One region of the Streptomyces sp. 2-1 genome, then DNA from elsewhere that is predicted to be linked to it. Evidence: riboswitches for the same ligand, from Rfam matches in the RefSeq annotation. Region 1 holds a riboswitch; each other region holds the start of a gene.
What was found. Region 1 has a riboswitch for cyclic di-AMP ahead of ACN20J_RS30160 (NlpC/P60 family protein). Riboswitches for the same ligand answer to the same signal wherever they lie in the genome.
Positions count from the first base shown of each region.

Region 2: another riboswitch for cyclic di-AMP. It lies ahead of ACN20J_RS08965 (C40 family peptidase); the one in region 1 lies ahead of ACN20J_RS30160 (NlpC/P60 family protein).
Region 3: another riboswitch for cyclic di-AMP. It lies ahead of ACN20J_RS35450 (M23 family metallopeptidase); the one in region 1 lies ahead of ACN20J_RS30160 (NlpC/P60 family protein).

Region 1 covers NZ_CP183383.1:6,817,340-6,823,676, forward strand. Annotated here, with positions in the region: gene ACN20J_RS30150 (NlpC/P60 family protein) at 1-153, opposite strand, end outside; gene ACN20J_RS30155 (hypothetical protein) at 603-956, shown strand; gene ACN20J_RS30160 (NlpC/P60 family protein) at 1,061-2,212, opposite strand; cyclic di-AMP (ydaO/yuaA leader) riboswitch at 2,219-2,390, opposite strand; gene pcrA (DNA helicase PcrA) at 2,831-5,344, shown strand; gene ACN20J_RS30170 (M23 family metallopeptidase) at 5,416-6,337, opposite strand, start outside.
Region 2 covers NZ_CP183383.1:2,038,337-2,044,673, forward strand. Annotated here, with positions in the region: gene ACN20J_RS08955 (ATP-dependent Clp protease proteolytic subunit) at 1-620, shown strand, start outside; gene ACN20J_RS08960 (hypothetical protein) at 629-937, shown strand; cyclic di-AMP (ydaO/yuaA leader) riboswitch at 1,276-1,487, shown strand; gene ACN20J_RS08965 (C40 family peptidase) at 1,491-1,964, shown strand; gene ACN20J_RS08970 (DUF6328 family protein) at 2,055-2,540, shown strand; gene ACN20J_RS08975 (ATP-binding protein) at 2,632-3,075, opposite strand; gene ACN20J_RS08980 (helix-turn-helix domain-containing protein) at 3,339-4,196, shown strand; gene ACN20J_RS08985 (DUF397 domain-containing protein) at 4,206-4,430, shown strand; gene ACN20J_RS08990 (8-amino-7-oxononanoate synthase) at 4,411-5,547, opposite strand; gene bioB (biotin synthase BioB) at 5,760-6,337, shown strand, end outside.
Region 3 covers NZ_CP183383.1:8,054,026-8,060,362, forward strand. Annotated here, with positions in the region: gene ACN20J_RS35435 (DNA gyrase/topoisomerase IV subunit A) at 1-665, opposite strand, end outside; gene ACN20J_RS35440 (M16 family metallopeptidase) at 1,045-2,424, shown strand; gene ACN20J_RS35445 (M16 family metallopeptidase) at 2,421-3,809, shown strand; cyclic di-AMP (ydaO/yuaA leader) riboswitch at 4,059-4,219, shown strand; gene ACN20J_RS35450 (M23 family metallopeptidase) at 4,232-5,005, shown strand; gene ACN20J_RS35455 (GntR family transcriptional regulator) at 5,310-6,005, shown strand; gene ACN20J_RS35460 (HPr family phosphocarrier protein) at 6,315-6,337, opposite strand, start outside.

The DNA.
Region 1 (6,337 bases):
CGCCTTGACCTGAGCGGGTGTCAGCTCGGGAGCGGCGGTTCCCGTCCCCTCGAAGCCGGTCGCGCTCGCCGCGCCCGCCAGCGCGATGGTGAAGGCGGTGCGGGCCGTACTGCCGCCGACTGAGCGCTGTCTCGGCTTGCGGTGCGCTGCCACGTGCGATCCACGTCCTTCCGTACGGCCGCCGAGGAGTTGGTGCGTCCCGCGGCGGCGGCCCTCAGGGCCGGTTGCACGTCCGGCGGCGGCCCGCACAGGGGGAGCGGGCCGCCGCCGGACCTTTCTCGGCGGTGGTGTCCGGATGCCGCCCCTGACCCGGGCGGTGGTGGGGAGCCGGTCACCTGGAGAAGGACGCTAAACCTGCGACCGCGGCGGGGGTAACGGCATGTACGGAAGTGGTGGGACTCGGACATGAGCTGACCGGGTACGACCGCGATCCGGGCCCGGGGCCGCCGACTTGACGTGGTGCGGTGACCGATGCGCGGATTGTGGGGAAACGGGGGGCGACCGGGTGCTATGGGCTCCGCCGGAGCCGGGTATTCGAGGCGGGTGTGCGGGCCGGGGGCGGTGTGCGGTGGTACGGAGGCGTTTGGTTAGTGTCCGGAGCCATGGACGTACTCATTCATGTCTTCGTCGCCCTGCACATCATCGGCATCGCGTCCCTCCTCGGCGGCTTCCTCACCCAGCTGAAGGCCATGAGCGACGGCACGGCCCGCTTCAGCCCGGCCATGCTCCACGGCGCGCTGACGATGCTGGTCACCGGCGCGATCCTGGTCGGCCTCAACCAGGCCGACGACCAGACCGTCAACAACATCAAGATCGGCGTGAAGCTCGCCCTGCTGGTCGTGATCCTCGGCCTCGTGTACGTGAAACGGGACGAGGAGAAGGTGGAGAACAGCCTGTTCGGCCTGGTGGGCGGACTGACCACGGCGAACATCTTCATCGCGGTGCTCTGGACCTGAGCGGAAACGGGAGCCTGAGCGGAAACAGGAGAGGGCACACGCGCGTGTGCCCTCTCCCATTTCCACCCAGGTCTACGAAAGGCCCCTCACGAAGCCGAAGCCCCTCACGCCGGGCGCACCACGCTGTGGATCGGCATGTAGTAGATCGACTCCTCGCGGACGTACGCCCCCGGCTTGGGCGCGTGGATCATCATGCCGTCGCCGATGTAGATACCGACGTGGCTGATGTCGTCGTAGAAGAAGACCAGGTCACCGGGTTGGGCGCTGTTCACGGAGACCGTCGTGCCGGCCTTGACCTGGTCCCAGGTGGTGCGCGGGAGGGTGACGCCGGCGGCCTTCCAGGCGGCCTGGGTGAGGCCGGAGCAGTCGTACGAGCCGGGGCCGCTCGCGCCCCAGACGTACGGCTTGCCGATCTGGGCGCGGGCGAAGGCGAGCGCCTTGTCGGCCTTGGCGGTGGAGGCGGTGGAGCCGGACCCGGAGGTCCCTGAGGCGCTCCCGGAGCTCGTGGATGTCCCGGTGTCCTGCGCGGCCTCCTGGCGCCGCCGCTCGGCGTCGGCCGCCTGCTGCCGGGCCAGCTCGTCGGCCTTGCGCTGGGCCTCTTCCTGCTTCTGCCGCTCGATCGCGGCGAGCCGCGCCTTCTCCTCGGTGGTCAGCTTCGAGAGGAGGTCGCGCGCCGTGGCGAGCTTCCGCTGGACGTCCGCCTTGGACGTCTTCAGCGAGCTCTGCGTCCTGGTGAGCGTCTCCAGGCTCTCGGACGCCTCCTGCCGCTTCTCCGTCGTCGCGGTCTGCTGCGTCACGTAGTCGTCGACGGACTGCTTCTGGCGGCTGGTGAGCCGGTCCATCAGCTGGGTCTGGTCGAAGTAGTCCTGCGGGTTGTCCGCGAGGAGGAGGGAGGCGGTGTCGGGGGCGGCGGCCCCGGTGCGGTACTGCGCGGCGGCGAACGTACCGAGCTCCTCGCGCGCGTCGTTGAGCTTCTCCGTGCGGCGCGCCACGTCGTCGAGGAGGGTGTCGACGCGCTTCTTCTGCTTGGTGGTCTTCTCCTTGGCCGCGTTGTACTTCTCGCTGGCCGTCTCCGCCTGGCGGTAGAGGTCGCCGACCTTCTTCTCGACTTCCTCGAGGCTCGGCCTGGGCTCCTCGGAGGGCGACGCGTTCGCCGTCTGGGAGAGGAGGGCCACCGAGGTCAGGGCCGCGGTGGCGATGGCCGGAGTCCGTATGCCCATGGGACTGGGGGGCCGGGACCTGCGGTGTGGCGCCACGAGGGCGTCTCCTTCCGTCGTCCGCCTACCGAGTTAGCTGTCGGGTTCGGGCGGGTGCTCCGGAAGGTTTGCCCTACGGCCCGTTTCCCCGAAGGGAGTTGGACCGATTCACCCCAAGGTCGGTGGGTCCCCGGCTCCGTCGGCCACGAGGGCCTGCCGGACTCGGCGGAGGCCGCTCGGCCCGGCGTGTTCGCCGGTGCGGGTCGTGCGGCCCACATAAAAGTTAGCCAATTCGTGTGGCCCCTGTGAAGTTTGATGTGCGATATGCCCGATACATTTTCGTGACCTTAGCCTTGGACTCGATTCGCGATTGCCAATTCGGATGGTTCTGCCCCGAGTTGTCTACTAGGTGAAGCCCGCCCCACTGCAGCGCCCCTTCAGGGGCGCGGGGAACTGCGCACGCCAACCAAAGCCGACCCGCACCCACGACACACCGCTCCCGAATCCCAGCCGAAGCCGCAGCCAGACCACGTGATCACGGACCGCTGCAAACCCCCACCGGAGGGTGACGAAACTCAAGGCGAGCAGCCACGGAAACCCGCACCCCCGCGGAGCGACCCCGTCGAGTTTCCAAGGTGGCGGCAGGCTGTCAGTGGGGGCGCCTAGACTCGGAGAGCGATGAGCAGCCTCTTTGATGACAGCTTCCTGGCGGACCTCAAGCCCTCACGGGCCCACGAGGAGGAGCCCCCGCCGCCCGAGGACGAGCCCCCGCCGCCGCCGGAGGACCAGGGGCAGGAGTCGGAGCCCGTTCCGGACGATTTGTTCGGCGGCCAGTTCGACGTGCCGCCGAGCCGGGACGGGTACTACCGCGACGGCGCGCCCCGGCCGCACGTGGACCCGGCCGCGCTCCTGGACGGGCTGAACGAGAACCAGCGCGCGGCGGTGGTCCACCACGGCTCGCCGCTGCTCATCGTGGCCGGCGCGGGCTCGGGCAAGACCCGTGTGCTGACGCACCGGATCGCCCACCTGCTGGGCGAGCGCAGGGTGCACCCGGGCCAGATCCTCGCGATCACTTTCACGAACAAGGCCGCGGGCGAGATGAAGGAGCGCGTCGAGCAGCTCGTCGGCCCGCGCGCCAACGCGATGTGGGTGATGACCTTCCACAGCGCCTGCGTACGGATCCTGCGGCGCGAGTCGAAGCAGCTCGGCTTCACCTCCTCCTTCTCGATCTACGACGCCGCAGACAGCAAGCGCCTCATGGCCCTGGTCTGCCGTGACCTGGACCTCGACCCCAAGCGGTTCCCGCCCAAGTCGTTCAGCGCCAAGATCTCGAACCTGAAGAACGAGCTGATCGACGAGGAGGACTTCGCCGCCCAGGCCGCCGACGGCTTCGAGAAGACCCTCGCCCAGGCCTACGCGATGTACCAGTCCCGCCTGCGCGAGGCGAACGCGCTGGACTTCGACGACCTGATCATGACGACGGTCAACCTCCTCCGCGCCTTCCCGGACGTCGCCGAGCACTACCGCCGCCGCTTCCGGCACGTCCTGGTCGACGAGTACCAGGACACGAACCACGCGCAGTACGCACTGGTCCGCGAGCTCGTCGGCACCTCCGAGCACCCCGTGGACGTACCGCCGAGCGCGCACGACCTCCCGCCGGCCGAGCTGTGCGTGGTGGGTGACGCCGACCAGTCGATCTACGCCTTCCGCGGCGCGACCATCCGCAACATCCTCCAGTTCGAGGAGGACTACCCGAACGCGACGACGATCCTGCTGGAGCAGAACTACCGCTCGACGCAGACGATCCTCACCGCCGCGAACGCGGTCATCGAGCGCAACGAGTCGCGCCGCCCCAAGAACCTGTGGACCAACGCGGGCGCGGGCGCGCAGATCACCGGCTATGTGGCCGACACCGAGCACGACGAGGCCCAGTTCGTCGCCGACGAGATCGACCGGCTCACGGACGCGGGCGACGCGAAGGCGGGCGACGTCGCGGTCTTCTACCGTACGAACGCGCAGTCCCGTGTCTTCGAAGAGGTCTTCATCCGTGTCGGCCTGCCCTACAAGGTCGTCGGCGGCGTCCGCTTCTACGAGCGCAAGGAGGTCCGGGACGTCCTCGCGTACCTGCGCGTGCTCGCGAACCCCGAGGACTCCGTACCGATGCGCCGCATTCTCAACGTCCCCAAGCGCGGCATCGGCGACCGCGCCGAGGCGATGATCGACGCGCTCTCCCAGCGCGAGAAGATCAGCTTCGCTCAGGCGCTGCGCCGCGTCGACGAGGCGTACGGCATGGCGTCCCGCTCGACGAACGCCGTCAAGAAGTTCAACACGCTGATGGAGGACCTCCGCACGATCGTCGAGTCGGGCGCAGGCCCGGCGACGGTCCTTGAGGCGGTCCTCGAACGGACCGGCTACCTCGCCGAGTTGCAGGCCTCGACCGACCCGCAGGACGAGACCCGCATCGAGAACCTCCAGGAACTGGCCGCCGTGGCCCTTGAGTTCGAGCAGGAGGCCGGCGAGGGCGAGGCGCCGGGCGGGCTCTCCGCCTTCCTGGAGCGGGTCGCGCTCGTCGCCGACTCCGACCAGATCCCGGACGAGGAGGAGGACGGGTCCGGCGTGATAACGCTGATGACCCTCCACACCGCCAAGGGCCTCGAATTCCCCGTGGTGTTCCTGACCGGCATGGAGGACGGCGTCTTCCCGCACATGCGCGCGCTCGGCCAGGCCAAGGAGCTGGAGGAGGAGCGCCGGCTCGCGTACGTCGGCATCACGCGTGCGCGGGAGCGGCTGTATCTGACCCGGTCGTCGATGCGCAGCGCCTGGGGCCAGCCCTCGTACAACCCGCCGTCGCGGTTCCTGGAGGAGATCCCGGAGGCGCATCTGGAGTGGAAGCGCACGGGCTCCCTGGGCCCGGCGGCCTCCGGTCCGGTCTCCGGCGTGGCGGCCTCCCTGTCCTCCTCGCGCTCCCGCTCGGCGGCCTCGGGCGCGTCCGGCTTCGCCACCCGACGCGGCGCCACGGACAAGCCGGTGGTGTCACTCGCCGTCGGCGACCGCGTCACCCACGACCAGTTCGGCCTCGGCACGGTCGTCGGCGTGAAGGGCACGGGCGCGAACGCGGAGGCGACGGTCGACTTCGGCGAGGAGAAGCCGAAGCGGTTGCTGCTGCGGTACGCACCGGTGGAGAAGCTGTAGCCGTGGGGCCGGGGGGCTCCCCCCTCCGGCCTAGTGGGTCACATCGGGTGGGTCAGGTCGAGGGGCCTGGGCTAAGTCGGGTCGATGCCGTGGCTCCGCAGCCACGGCAGCGGGTCGATCGCCGAGCCACCACCCGGGCGCACCTCGAAGTGGAGGTGCGGACCGGTCGAGTTGCCGGAGTTCCCGGAGTACGCGATCGGGTCCCCGGCCTTCACGACGGCCCCCGAGGCGACCTTGTACGTGGAGAGGTGGCAGTACCACGTCTCCGTACCGTCCTTGGCGGTCACGATGACCATGTTCCCGTACGCGCTGTTCCACTGCGTCCGGACGGTCCCGTCGGTCGCGGCCATCACCGTCGTGCCGTACGAGACGGGGAAGTCGATGCCGGTGTGGACGGACATCCAGTTGATGCCGGCCTGTCCGTAGTAGGCACTGAGCCCGTGCTGCGCGACCGGCAGTGCGAACTTCGGCCGCAGCCGCTCCTTGCGGGCCGCCTCCGCCGCCGCCTTCTGCTTGTCGGCGGCCTGCTGGGCCTTCAAGTCGATACGTTCCTGCGTACGGCTCGCACGGTCGGCGAAGTCGTCCGCGTCGGCCGAGAGGTTCTCGAGCTGGGTGTCCAACTGGTTGTTCGCGGCAGCGGGCTTCACGGCGCCCGCGTCGGGTGCGGCGGCCGTCGTCCGTGCTTCGTCGTTGCTGCTGCTTCCGCCGGTCACGGACGCGGCGGCGATTCCGGCGACGCCCATCACACACGCCGAGGGCACGGCGACCGTCAGCAGGGCGGAACGCTTCGGCGGGGTGCGGCGGCGGGAACGGGGCGCGGAACGGCCGGCCGCACGTGACGCGGAGCGGCCGGCCGGGGCGGCGGTGGCGACGGAGGTGGTCTCCTCGACGTCGTCGGACGGTGCGGATTCGTCGTGGGTGTGGCTGTGGCCATCGGTACCGGAGTCCGCGTCGGCGTCGTCGGAGGGGGTGAACTCGCCTTCCGCGGTGACC
Region 2 (6,337 bases), 4.8 Mb from region 1:
CCCGCTATGTCCTGCCCGAGTTCACCGAACGCACCAGTTCGGGAAGCCGGACCATGGACCCGTACTCGAAGCTGCTGGAGGAGCGGATCGTGTTCCTCGGGACGCCGATCGACGACGTATCGGCGAACGACGTGATGGCGCAGTTCATGCACCTCGAGTACCAGGCGCCCGACAGGGACATCTCGCTCTACATCAATTCACCCGGCGGCTCGTTCAGCGCGATGACGGCCGTCTACGACACGATGCAGTTCGTCAGCTGCGAGGTGGAGACCATCTGCCTGGGGCAGGCGGCGTCGGCCGCGGCGGTGCTGCTCGCGGCCGGCACACCGGGCAAGCGGTACGCGCTGCCGGGCGCCCGCGTGCTGATCCACCAGCCGTCGTTCTCCGAGCCCGTCCAGGGACAGGCGTCCGACCTGGCCATTCAGGCCGACGAGTTGATGCGTACCCGTGGGCAGTTGGAGGAGATGCTCGCCCTGCACACGAGCCAGAGCCGAGAGCGGATCGGTGCCGACATCGAGCGGGACAAGATCCTGGACGCGCGGGCGGCGCTGGAGTACGGACTGATCGACCGGATCGTCGCAAGCCGGAAGTCCACCCAGAGCGCACCCGGCGCGAGGTGAGCGGCCCGATGCTCCCACCCGAGTTGCCGCCGCTGCCGGCCCTGACCCGCGCCGAGGCCGAGCTGATCGACCGTTACCTTGAAGTGGTGGACCTGCTCGGCCGGATCAACCCGGCCCATTCCGGGGACACCTACCGGGGGCTGCGCGCCGCCCAGGCCCTGGTCGGCAAGGCTGCCGCGCTGCGTGACGCGCTGGCCCTGATGCATCAGCGCGGGGAGCACGAGGTGCACGCGCCGACCCTGGCGCGGGCGCTGCGCGTCCTCGACGGTGAGCGCCGAGCGGGCCGGATCGCGCTACCGCCGCGCTCCGACAGCTGACGTACCGCCACGGACCCGGCGTCACGCAGGCATCTGACGAGACGTCCGGGTCAGGGTTCAAACGGCCCGAAAGGCGTACCACCGAACAGCGTAGCCAGAGCTGCTTTTACAGGCCCGTGGGAACTGCGCAACACGCGTAGTCTCCGTACGGAATTAGACGTTCCGGTGCTGGTACGAGGGTCGTCGACCCCCTGGACGCCCTCCCGTTGGAATGGCTGTCCACCCGAACGGGTGAGTGGTGAGTAAGCCCACAAATCGCCGATTCCGCTCGGCTTTTGGGACATCCGTGCGTCAAGATCCCTTCCGACGACAAGCCCCCGCCACAAGCGGCGGGGCGATCCGGGCGGACGCCGAGTCCTGCCGCCGCACGGATGACCGGTCGACAGAAGTGGATCGGCAGGAGTGGAGGACCCAAGCACGACGGGTCGCCGGAACGGTCACGCCATGACCGGGCCGAGCAGCCCTTGGGGTGAAGCCGCGTCAGCGGCCGGGCAACTTCGCCAGCCCGAATCCGACAGGTCATCCTTCACAGGCGGCTGACGAAGGGTTGCGCATGACTGCGCTCAATCGTGTCCCGTCGCTGTTCAGCAGGGCCGGTACCGCATCGGCTCTCACCATCGCCGCTGTAGGCGGTGGCATAGTGGCCCCCGGATTCACCTCCGGCGCGGAAGCGGCCACACCCGCGACGAAGGCACTCCAGGTAGCGGCCTCCAAGAAGGGCTCCCCGTACAAGTACGGAGCCGTGGGGCCCAAGCGCTTCGACTGCTCCGGCCTCACGCTCTACTCGTTCAAGAAGGCGGGCAAGTCCCTGCCGCGTACGGCCGCCGCGCAGTACAACAAGACGAACCATGTCTCCGCTTCGAACCGCAAGCAGGGGGACCTGGTCTTCTTCCACTCGGGCCGGAACGTCTACCACGTCGGCATCTACGCCGGGAAGGGACGGATCTGGCACTCCCCGAAGACCGGGGAAGTGGTGAAGCTCCAGAAGATCTGGACGAAGAGCGTCTGGTACGGCCGGGTCAGGTGACCCGCCCGGGAGGGGGCCGCGGTGATCGCCGCGGCCCTCTCTCGTGGCCCGGAGCGTGATTTTCGCGGCTGAGTGGTTACTCCTTCACCCATGGGCGAACCGCATCACCACGAGGAACGCGACGAGACCCGGCTCGAGCGCGCCGACCGCAACTTCAACGAACTGCTCCAGGAACTGCGGGTCACGCAGACCGGGGTGCAGATCCTCTTCGCCTTCCTGCTCACCCTCGCGTTCACCGCGCGCTTCCCCTCCCTGGACTCGTTCCAGCGGGCCACGTACGTCGTCACGCTGCTGCTGTCCGTACTGGCCGCCGCCCTCTTCACCGCCCCGGCCGCGCTGCATCGCCGGCTTTTCCAGCAGGGCGCCAAGCCGCAGGTCGTGAACGCCTCCTCGCATCTGGCCCAGATCGGGCTCGGCGTGCTCGCGCTCGCCCTCTCCGGTTCGGTCATGCTCGTCGTGGACGTGGCGACGGGCCGGGCGGGCGGCATCGCGGCCGGCGCGACCACCCTGGTCGTCTGCGCGGGGCTCTGGGCGCTCCTCCCCCACCTGATGCAGGGTTCCGCCGACAAGGACTAGCGGGCCCCTTCACGCCGCCAACGGTGCCGGGACGAGCCCGACGCCGAGCAGGACGAGCGCGGCAGCGACCTCGATGGCCCGGGCACGGCGCTCAGTCCGCTCTCACAGGCTGCACCGGCGCCGTCCAGGGCAGCATGATCGAGACCGTCTTGCCGCCCTCTCTGGTGGGCCGGACCGTCAGCTTGCCGCCGCACTCGACCGTCAGCCAGCGGACGATCACCATGCCGCGGCCGTTGTCCTGCTGGACGGCGGCGGGCAAACGTTTCGGGAAGCGCGGGTGACTGTCGGTCACGCCGATACGCAGTTGTTCGTCGCGGTCGAGTTCGATGTCCACCGTGAAGGTGGGCGACTGCCCGAACGTGTGCTGTACGGCGTTGGTGGCGAGCTCCGAGACGATGAGCCGGACCGTGTCGGCCGCCTCCGTGTCGGATGGAAGTCCCCATTCGGCCAGCACGTTCATGACATAGGTGCGGGCGGCGTAGACCGAGGCGGGATCGCTCGGCAGAGTGACGGATGCTTCCTGGTGGTCTGCCATGGCGAGGTCGTCCCTTTCCCACGGGACCGGAGTCCGACACGAAGCGGATGACTTCGAGTACGGTCCCGGACTGGTGCTTGCGCCAGAGTGCCACTACCTCGGCGTTCACGGTGCCGATCCACCGAGATATGCATATATCTGTCGCTCGAAGCGGTGAACTCTGCGACGGCCGACCGTATTTGGGCGGGGGGCCGGTTTGTCCTCTACGGTCGGCGTGACGCCGGACGATATAGCGCCGGCGCGACGGTCGGAAGGAGACGGCCATGCAGTACGGTCCCGCTGTGCGCCGCCGGAAACTCGGCGCCGAACTGCGTACCCTGCGTGCCCGTGCGGGCCTCAAGAGCGGCGAGGCGGCCCGGCTCGTGGGCTGGCACCAGTCGAAGGTGAGCCGGATCGAGACCGGCCGCAGCGGGGTGAAGCCGACGGACGTGGAGCTGCTCCTCGACGCCTACGAGGTCCGGGACGCGGAGCTGCGCGAGTTGCTCGTGGTGCTGGCGGGCTCCGACGACAACGGCCGCCACCACTGGTGGCACGCCTACCGGGGTCTTCTGCCGTCCACCTACAGCGACTTCATCAGCCTGGAGTCGCAGGCCAGCGTGATGCGCACGCTGGAGAACTCCGTCGTGCCGGGGCTTCTGCAGACACCGGAGTACGCGCGTGAAGTGACCCTGGCGGCCGTGGACGGGGCGCCGGACGACAAGGTCGACGCGCTGGTGGAGGTGCGTCTCGCCCGCCAGCACGTGCTGCGTTCGAATCCACCGCTCCAACTGAGTGCGGTTCTCGACGAGGCGGCCCTACGACGGACGGTCGGCGGACCGGCGGTCATGGCACGGCAGTTGGAGCACCTCGCAGAGGCCGCGCAACTCCCTCACGTGCGGATTCAGGTGCTGCCGTTCGGAGTTGGAGCTCATGTCGGCGTCACCGGGCCCTTTGTTATTTTTTCGTTTCCGAGCAGATCTGATCTGGATGTGGTTGTTCTAGACCACTTGACGAGTAGCCTCTATCTCGAACGGAAAGAAGACCTTCAGGCCTACAGCGAGGCCTTCGACTCCCTTCAGGTCCACGCCCTTTCGCCCGAGGAAACGTTGGATTTCATCGCCGGTGTAGCTCACGGCGCATAAGGAGGCACCATGCCCGCCCTGCCTCGGCCCCTACCTTCGAGCACCCGTCTGCACGGTGTGCGGTGGCAGCGCAGCAGCCGCAGCACGGGAATGAACAACTGCGTCGAGACGGCCCGTCCGGCCTCCGGACCGTGGGCCGGACTGCTCGCGGTGCGCGACTCGAAGAACACGTCGGGACCCGCCCTGCTCTTCGCCCCCGCCGCCTGGGAGGGTTTTATCGCCGCGCTTCGATGATCAGGCGTACGGCACGGTCGAGTTGCCCGTCGGTGAGGTCCGCGCGGGCGGTGAGCCGCAGCCGTGAGATGCCGTCGGGCACCGACGGGGGACGGAAGCAGCCGACGGCGAGACCGGCCTCGCGGCAGTCCGCGGCCCAGCGCACGGCCCGCTCCGGGGAGGGTGCCCGCACGGAGACGACGGCGGCGTCCGGTCGTACGGCTTCGAGGCCCTCGGCCGTCAGCCGTTCGTGCAGGGTGGTCGCCACGGCACGCGCGCGCGTGGCCCGTTCCGGTTCCCTGCGCAGCAGCCGCAGGGCCGCGAGGGCCGCACCCGCCGCCGCGGGGGCCAGACCGGTGTCGAAGATGAAGGTACGGGCCGCGTTGACCAGATGGTCGATGACGTGGGCCGGTCCGAGGACGGCGCCGCCCTGGCTGCCGAGCGACTTCGACAGCGTGACGGTGGTGACCACGTCCGGCGCGCCCGCGAGACCCACCGCGTGCGGAGCGCCGCGACCGCCTTCGCCGAGTACGCCGAGACCGTGCGCGTCGTCCACGAGCAGGGCGGCGCCGTACTCCCGGCAGGCGGCGGCGAGTCCGCTGAGCGGGGCCGCGTCGCCGTCGACCGAGAAGACCGTGTCGGAGACGACGACGGCCACTCCGGCGTGCGTGCCCAGCGCCTTGCGCACGGCGTCGGGGTCGGCGTGCGCGACGACCTGGGTGGTGCCGCGCGCGAGACGGCAGCCGTCGATCAGCGAGGCGTGGTTGCCCGCGTCGGAGACGACGAGGGAGCCGTGCGGGGCCAGCGCGGTGACGGCGGCGAGGTTGGCCGCGTACCCCGACGAGAAGACCAGCGCGGACTCGAACCCGCAGAATTCGGCCAGCTCGCGTTCGAGTTCCGCGTGCAGCTCCGTCGAGCCGCTGACGAGCCGGGAGCCGGTCGCTCCGGCGCCCCAGGTCCGCGCGGCGCTCGCGGCCGCCTCGGTGACCTCGGGATGCCTCGCCAGGCCCAGATAGTCGTTGCCCGCGAGATCGAGGAGCGGGGAGTCGGCGGGGCGGGGGCGCAGGGTGCGGACGAGTCCGGCCCGGTGGCGCGCCCGCGCCTGCTCGTCGATCCACTCGAAAGGCGATCCCGACATATGTCCTCCGGGCCATGAGGTGAGGGTGTTCCATGGGGCGCCAACACATGACATTTCGCCTGGGCCGTCCCCACCTGCCTTTTGTAGGCAACGCACAGACCCTAGCCGGACCACCAGCCGCCCATGATGTGGCAATACCCACACGTCGAACGGCCTCTGTTGTCCGGTCCCTCCTTGGCCCGGCGCGGTCGGATAGGCCAGGATCGGACCTCATGGACCTGCTGAACACGCTGGTGGACAAGGGGCTTCGGCGAGAGCTGCCGACCCGCGAAGAGGCGCTGGCCGTACTGGCGACCTCCGACGACGAACTCCTCGATGTGGTGACCGCGGCCGGCAAGGTGCGCCGGCAGTGGTTCGGCCGACGGGTGAAACTCAACTACCTGGTCAACCTGAAGTCAGGCCTGTGCCCGGAGGACTGCTCGTACTGCTCGCAGCGGCTCGGCTCGAAGGCCGGGATCCTGAAGTACACGTGGCTGAAACCCGACCAGGCCTCCGAGGCCGCGGCGGCCGGGCTCGCGGGCGGCGCGAAGCGGGTCTGCCTGGTGGCGAGCGGACGCGGTCCCACCGACCGTGACGTCGACCGGGTCTCGGACACCATCAAGGCGATCAAGGACCAGAACGAGGGCGTCGAGGTGTGCGCCTGCCTCGGGCTCCTCTCCGACGGCCAGGCCGAGCGGCTGCGCGAGGCGGGCGCGGACGCCTACAACCACAACCTCAACACGTCCGAGTCGACGTACGGGGACATCACGACCACCCACACGTACGCCGACCGCGTCGACACGGTCCAGAA
Region 3 (6,337 bases), 1.2 Mb from region 1:
TGCTTCATGAGCGTCTCGAGATCGGCGCCGGGGTGGCGGATCAGGTGACGGGCGGCCGCGATGACCTCGCCGAGGTTGTGCGGCGCCATGTTCGTCGCCATGCCGACCGCGATGCCCGACGAGCCGTTGACCAGGAGGTTCGGGTAGGCGGCCGGGAGGACCGACGGCTCCTGCTCCTGGCCGTCGTAGTTCGGTGAGAAGTCGACCGTGTTCTCGTCGATCGACTCCGTCATCAGGGACGTCGCGTCGGCCATCCGCGCCTCGGTGTACCGCATGGCGGCCGGCGGGTCGTCGTTGCCCAGCGAACCGAAGTTGCCGTGGCCGTCGACCAGGGGCAGACGCATGGAGAAGGGCTGGGCCAGGCGGACCAGGGCGTCGTAGATCGACGCGTCGCCGTGGGGGTGGAGCTTACCCATGACCTCGCCGACGACGCGGGCGCACTTCACATAGCCGCGGTCGGGACGGAGGCCCATCTCGTTCATCTGGTAGACGATGCGGCGATGCACCGGCTTGAGGCCGTCGCGGGCGTCCGGCAGGGCTCGGGAGTAGATGACCGAGTACGCGTACTCGAGGAAGGAGCCCTGCATCTCGTCGACGACGTCGATGTCGAGGATGCGCTCCTCGAAGTCGTCTGGCGGCGGGGTCTTCGTGCTGCGGCGGGCCATCGCTGCTGCGACTCCTTCACAGTCTCTGCCGGGGCATGAACGGGTTCTGACGGGCTCCATTGTGGACCGGCCCACTGACAACGTGGACCACGACCCGTCCGTACGGGCCTCCCGAGCCGTGTCTCCGGCTGCCCCAACAGGCGTGGCGGGCCGCCTTCTCGGCCTTTTCCACAGGCCTCGGAAGCGGCGAATCCGCGTGCCCGCACAGGGCTTCGGAGGCCGTGCGGCCGCACGAGCGTACGGGCTCCCGGCGCTGCCCGCGTTCTCGCTCTCGGCGTACGCGCCGCGGGAACTTCGCCAGCTGTCCGCGCGCTTGCATACAGTGGCATGACTAGCAGGAATTCAGCAGTTTTCCGCGATCGAAGGGACGTACATGCCCATGGGTCACACGGCCACAGCTGAGGCCGGTTCCGGCGGCCTGACAGCGACCGAGCACCGCCTGGCCAACGGCCTGCGTGTGGTGCTCTCCGAGGACCACCTGACCCCGGTCGCGGCGGTGTGCCTCTGGTACGACGTCGGTTCGCGCCACGAGGTCGAGGGCCGCACCGGACTTGCCCACCTCTTCGAGCACCTGATGTTCCAGGGCTCGGGCCAGGTGAAGGGCAACGGCCACTTCGAACTGGTGCAGGGCGCGGGCGGTTCGCTCAACGGCACGACCAGTTTCGAGCGCACCAACTACTTCGAGACCATGCCCACCCACCAGCTGGAGCTCGCCCTCTGGCTGGAGGCCGACCGCATGGGCTCGCTGCTCGCCGCGCTCGACGACGAGTCCATGGAGAACCAGCGGGACGTCGTCAAGAACGAGCGCCGGCAGCGTTACGACAACGTCCCCTATGGCACCGCTTTCGAGAAGCTGACCGCCCTCGCCTATCCGGAGGGCCACCCTTACCACCACACCCCGATCGGGTCGATGGCCGACCTGGACGCGGCCACCCTGGAGGACGCCCGCGCGTTCTTCCGCACCTACTACGCGCCCAACAACGCCGTTCTGTCGATCGTCGGAGACATCGACCCGGAGCAGACGCTCGCCTGGGTCGAGAAGTATTTCGGCTCGATCGCGGGCCACGACGGCAAGCCCGCCCCGCGCGACGGTTCGCTGCCCGAGACCATCGGTGAGCAGCTGCGCGAGGTCGTCGAGGAGGAGGTCCCGGCCCGCGCGCTGATGGCCGCCTACCGGCTTCCGGAGGACGGCACGCGCGCGTGCGACGCGGCGGACCTGGCCCTGACCGTGCTCGGCGGCGGCGAGTCGTCCCGGCTCTACAACCGGCTCGTACGCCGCGACCGCACCGCCGTCGCGGCCGGGTTCGGCCTGCTGCGCCTCGCGGGAGCGCCCTCCCTGGGGTGGCTCGACGTGAAGACGTCCGGCGACGTCGAGGTGCCGGTGATCGAGACCGCCGTCGACGAGGAGCTCGCCCGGTTCGCCGAGGAGGGCCCCACCGCCGAGGAAATGGAGCGCGCCCAGGCCCAGTTGGAGCGCGAGTGGCTGGACCGCCTCGGCACGGTCGCGGGCCGCGCCGACGAACTGTGCCGGTACGCGGTGCTGTTCGGCGACCCGCAGCTCGCCCTCACCGCCGTCCAGCGCGTCCTCGACGTCACCGCCGAGGAGGTCCAGGAGGTCGCCAAGGCCCGCCTGCGCCCCGACAACCGCGCGGTGCTGGTCTACGAGCCGACCGTCGCCGAAGAGGCCGAAGAGACCGTCGCCGAAGAGGCCGAAGAGACCGACGCCGCTGACGACACCGACGAGGAGGCGGCCAAGTGACCGAGCTCGCCACGATGGAATTCCACCCGCAGCCCCAGGCCGGCGAGGCCAGGCCCTGGGCCTTCCCGGCCCCCGAGCGCGGCGCGCTCGACAACGGCCTGACGCTGCTGCGCTGCCACCGCCCCGGCCAGCAGGTCGTCGCCGTCGAGATCCTCCTGGCGGCCCCGCTGGAGGCCGAGCCGCAGGGCCTGGACGGCATCGCCACGATCATGGCGCGTGCCTTCACCGAGGGAACCGACAAGCACTCCGCCGAGGAGTTCGCCGCCGAGCTGGAGCGCTGCGGCGCCACCCTCGACGCGCACGCCGACCACCCCGGCGTACGGATCAGCCTCGAAGTCCCCGTCTCCCGGCTCCCCAAGGCGCTCGGTCTGCTCGCCGACGCCCTCAGGGCACCCGCGTTCGAGGACAGCGAGATCGAGCGGCTGGTGCGCAACCGGCTCGACGAGATCCCGCACGAGACCGCCAACCCGGCCCGCCGCGCCGCCAAGGAGCTCTCCCGGCAGCTCTTCCCGGCGACCTCGCGCATGTCGCGCCCGCGCCAGGGCACCGAGGAGACGGTCACCGCGATCGACTCGGCGGCCGTGCGCGCCTTCTACGAGAAGCACGTACGCCCCGCCACCGCGACCGCCGTCGTGGTCGGCGACCTCACCGGCGTCGACCTCGACGCGCTGCTCGCGGACACGCTCGGCGCCTGGACGGGATCGCAGGCCGAGGCCCGCCCCGTTCCGCCGATCACCGCCGACGACACCGGCCGCGTGATCATCGTCGACCGTCCCGGAGCCGTCCAGACGCAGCTGCTCATCGGCCGTATCGGAGCCGACCGGCACGACCGCGTGTGGCCCGCCCAGGTGCTCGGCACGTACTGCCTCGGCGGCACCCTCACCTCACGCCTGGACCGCGTCCTGCGCGAGGAAAAGGGATACACCTACGGTGTGCGGGCGTTCGGCCAGGTGCTGCGCTCCGCGCCGGACGGGACGGGCGCCGCGATGCTCGCCATCAGCGGTTCCGTGGACACCCCGAACACCGGCCCGGCGCTCGACGACCTCTGGAAGGTGCTGCGCACCCTCGCGGCCGAGGGCCTCACCGACGCCGAGCGCGACGTCGCCGTGCAGAACCTGGTGGGCGTGGCGCCCCTGAAGTACGAGACGGCGGGCGCCGTCGCGGGCACGCTCGCCGACCAGGTCGAGCAGCACCTGCCGGACGACTTCCAGGCGACGCTGTACCAGCAGCTCGCCGCGACCGGCACCGTGGAGGCCACCGCGGCCGCCGTGAGCGCCTTCCCGGTGGACCGTCTGGTGACCGTCCTCGTCGGTGACGCCGCGCAGATCGAGGAGCCGGTCAGGGCCCTCGGAATCGGCGAAGTCAGCGTCGTGACAGCGGAGTAGAGCGCGCAGTAGAAGGCGCAGTGGAACCGGGCCGTTCCGCTGAGAACCCAGGTGACGGAAGAGTCGCCTGGGTTCTCCTTTTGCCCGGACTTCATCACCCGAACCACTGGTTGTCCGTATTGATAGGGAGGTTGCGTGTCTGCCCTGTGGCATGCGCCTCAAAACCCTTGATCCGTTTGTTGATTGAAAGACGCCCCGCTTAGCGTCGGTCCGGCTGTTCGTCAGGCAGTGCGCCGCGCCCGCGGCACCGGACAGTCATCGCCGAGTCCCCGTACGGCGCGAGCCAGGGGAGCCGGGGACCCATATGAAGTCCCTGGGGTGAATCGGACGCCCTTCCCGAAGGGGGTCCGTAGGAGACCTTCCTGCTCCGAACCCGTCAGCTAACCCGGTAGGCGAGAAGGAAGGAAAGGACCAGCCACTTCATGGCGTTCACTCGCGCCACCGGGAAGCACCGTCGTCCCAGCCGTATGAAGCGCACGACCAACCGGACCGTCGGCGTCGCCGCACTCGCCACCACCGGTGTGGTCGGCACCCTGGCTGCTCCCGCACTCGCCGCCGAGAGCCCCGCCGAGCAGACCCTGACCCAGGCGATCACCATCGGCGACACGGTCGCCGACCAGATCGACGCGCAGGCCGCCGCCCAGCAGCAGGCCGCCGACGAGACCGCCGCCCGCGAGAAGGCCGAGGCCGCCGCCAAGGAGCGTGCCAAGGAAGCCGCGGAGAAGGCCAAGAAGGAGCGCGAGGTCAAGGCCCGCGCTGCCCGCGCAGCTGAGCGTGAGCGCCTGCTGAAGTCGTACACCGCGCCCATCTCCGGCTCGTATGTCTCCACCGGCTACAAGGCCGGCGGCGCCGTCTGGTCCTCTGGCAGCCACACCGGCATCGACTTCCACGCAGCCAGCGGCACCGCCGTCCACGCGGTGGGCGCCGGCACCGTCGTCGAGGCCGGCTGGGGCGGCTCGTACGGCAACGAGGTCGTCATCAAGATGAACGACGGCACCTACACCCAGTACGGGCACATGTCCTCCCTCGGTGTCTCGGTCGGCCAGACGGTCACCCCGGGCCAGCAGATAGGCCTCTCCGGGGCGACCGGCAACGTCACCGGGGCGCACCTGCACTTCGAGGCGCGGACGAGCGCGGAGTACGGCTCGGACATCGACCCGCTCGCGTACCTCCGCCAGCACGGCGTGAACGTCTGACGGCGGGCGCAAGCCCTCCCACGCGGCAGCCCTCCCACGCGACGGCTCTCCCGCGCGGCAGCTCTCCCGAAGGCCCCGGCTCACCGAGCCGGGGCCTTCGCGCGGTTCTGATCACTTCCTGATGGCTTCTCGGCCACTTCCCGGCCGACTTTGCACCGGACGACTGCCTGTTCAGAAGCCGGGTGTGTCCAAAAAATAGCCACGGATTCCGGTCCGCCATCGGAATTTCCCGTTCTCTGCAATAGAGTCACCGAACAAGCGTCAATCGACCGCGTTTCGCGGGGGTTAAGGCGGAGGTCCGGTCATGCGTATTCCCGCGCACTCGGTATGCACGGCGATCCGTGACGACATCGTCGCGGGTGTCTACGAGCGCGGCAGCCGGCTCACCGAAGAACTGCTCGCGCGCCGGTACGGCGTCTCGCGGGTCCCCGTGCGGGAGGCCCTGCGCACCCTGGAGGCGGAGGGATTCGTCGTCACGCGCAGGCACGCGGGCGCGTGCGTCGCGGAACCCACCGAGCAGGAGGCCGCCGATCTCCTGGAGATGCGCATGCTGCTGGAGCCGCTTGGGGCCGCGCGCGCCGCCCAGCGTCGCACCGAGGCGCACCTCAAGGTGCTGCGCGGCCTGGTCAGGCTGGGCCAGGAGCGGGCCAGGAGGGGCAACAGCGAGGATCTGCGCTCGCTCGGCGGCTGGTTCCACGAGACGCTCGCACAGGCCTCGGGGAGCCCCGTGCTGACGTCCACGCTCGCCCAGTTGCGGCACAAGATCGCCTGGATGTATTCGGTCGAGGCGCCCGCCCACCCCGCCGAGTCCTGGGCCGAGCACGGCGCCATCGTGGACGCCGTCGCGCGCGGCGACAACGACCGGGCCAGGGCGATCACGGCGCTGCACACCGAGCGGGCGATGGCCGCGCACCGGCTGCGCTTTCCCGGCGGCTCCGATCGCGCGGAGCGTGTGAGGACTTCGCAACATCCCGTAAACACGGCGGGCCTGCGGCATTAACAGTGGCGCCGTATACAAAGAGAGTTATTTGCAGGGGTCTATTTCTGCTGCCCCTTTTTTCACGTGCCGGGAATTTCCGCGCACGTGATTTCCGCATGCGCGGAACCAGGATGAGTGGAACGCGGTGCGCGGGCATCCCAAAAAGCCCGGACGATGCCCGAGAGTGCGGCGAAAAGCCGCGAGACGGTGTGACGCACGGGAAAAACAGTGCGTGAGGCCACAAAGCAGCGCGCGGCCTGCAGGCGGAAACGGCGGAGCCGCGTCACCCGATACGGGTCGACGCGGCTCCGCCGTACGTGGTCCGAGAGATCAGACGGTCTCGGGGAGCTCCT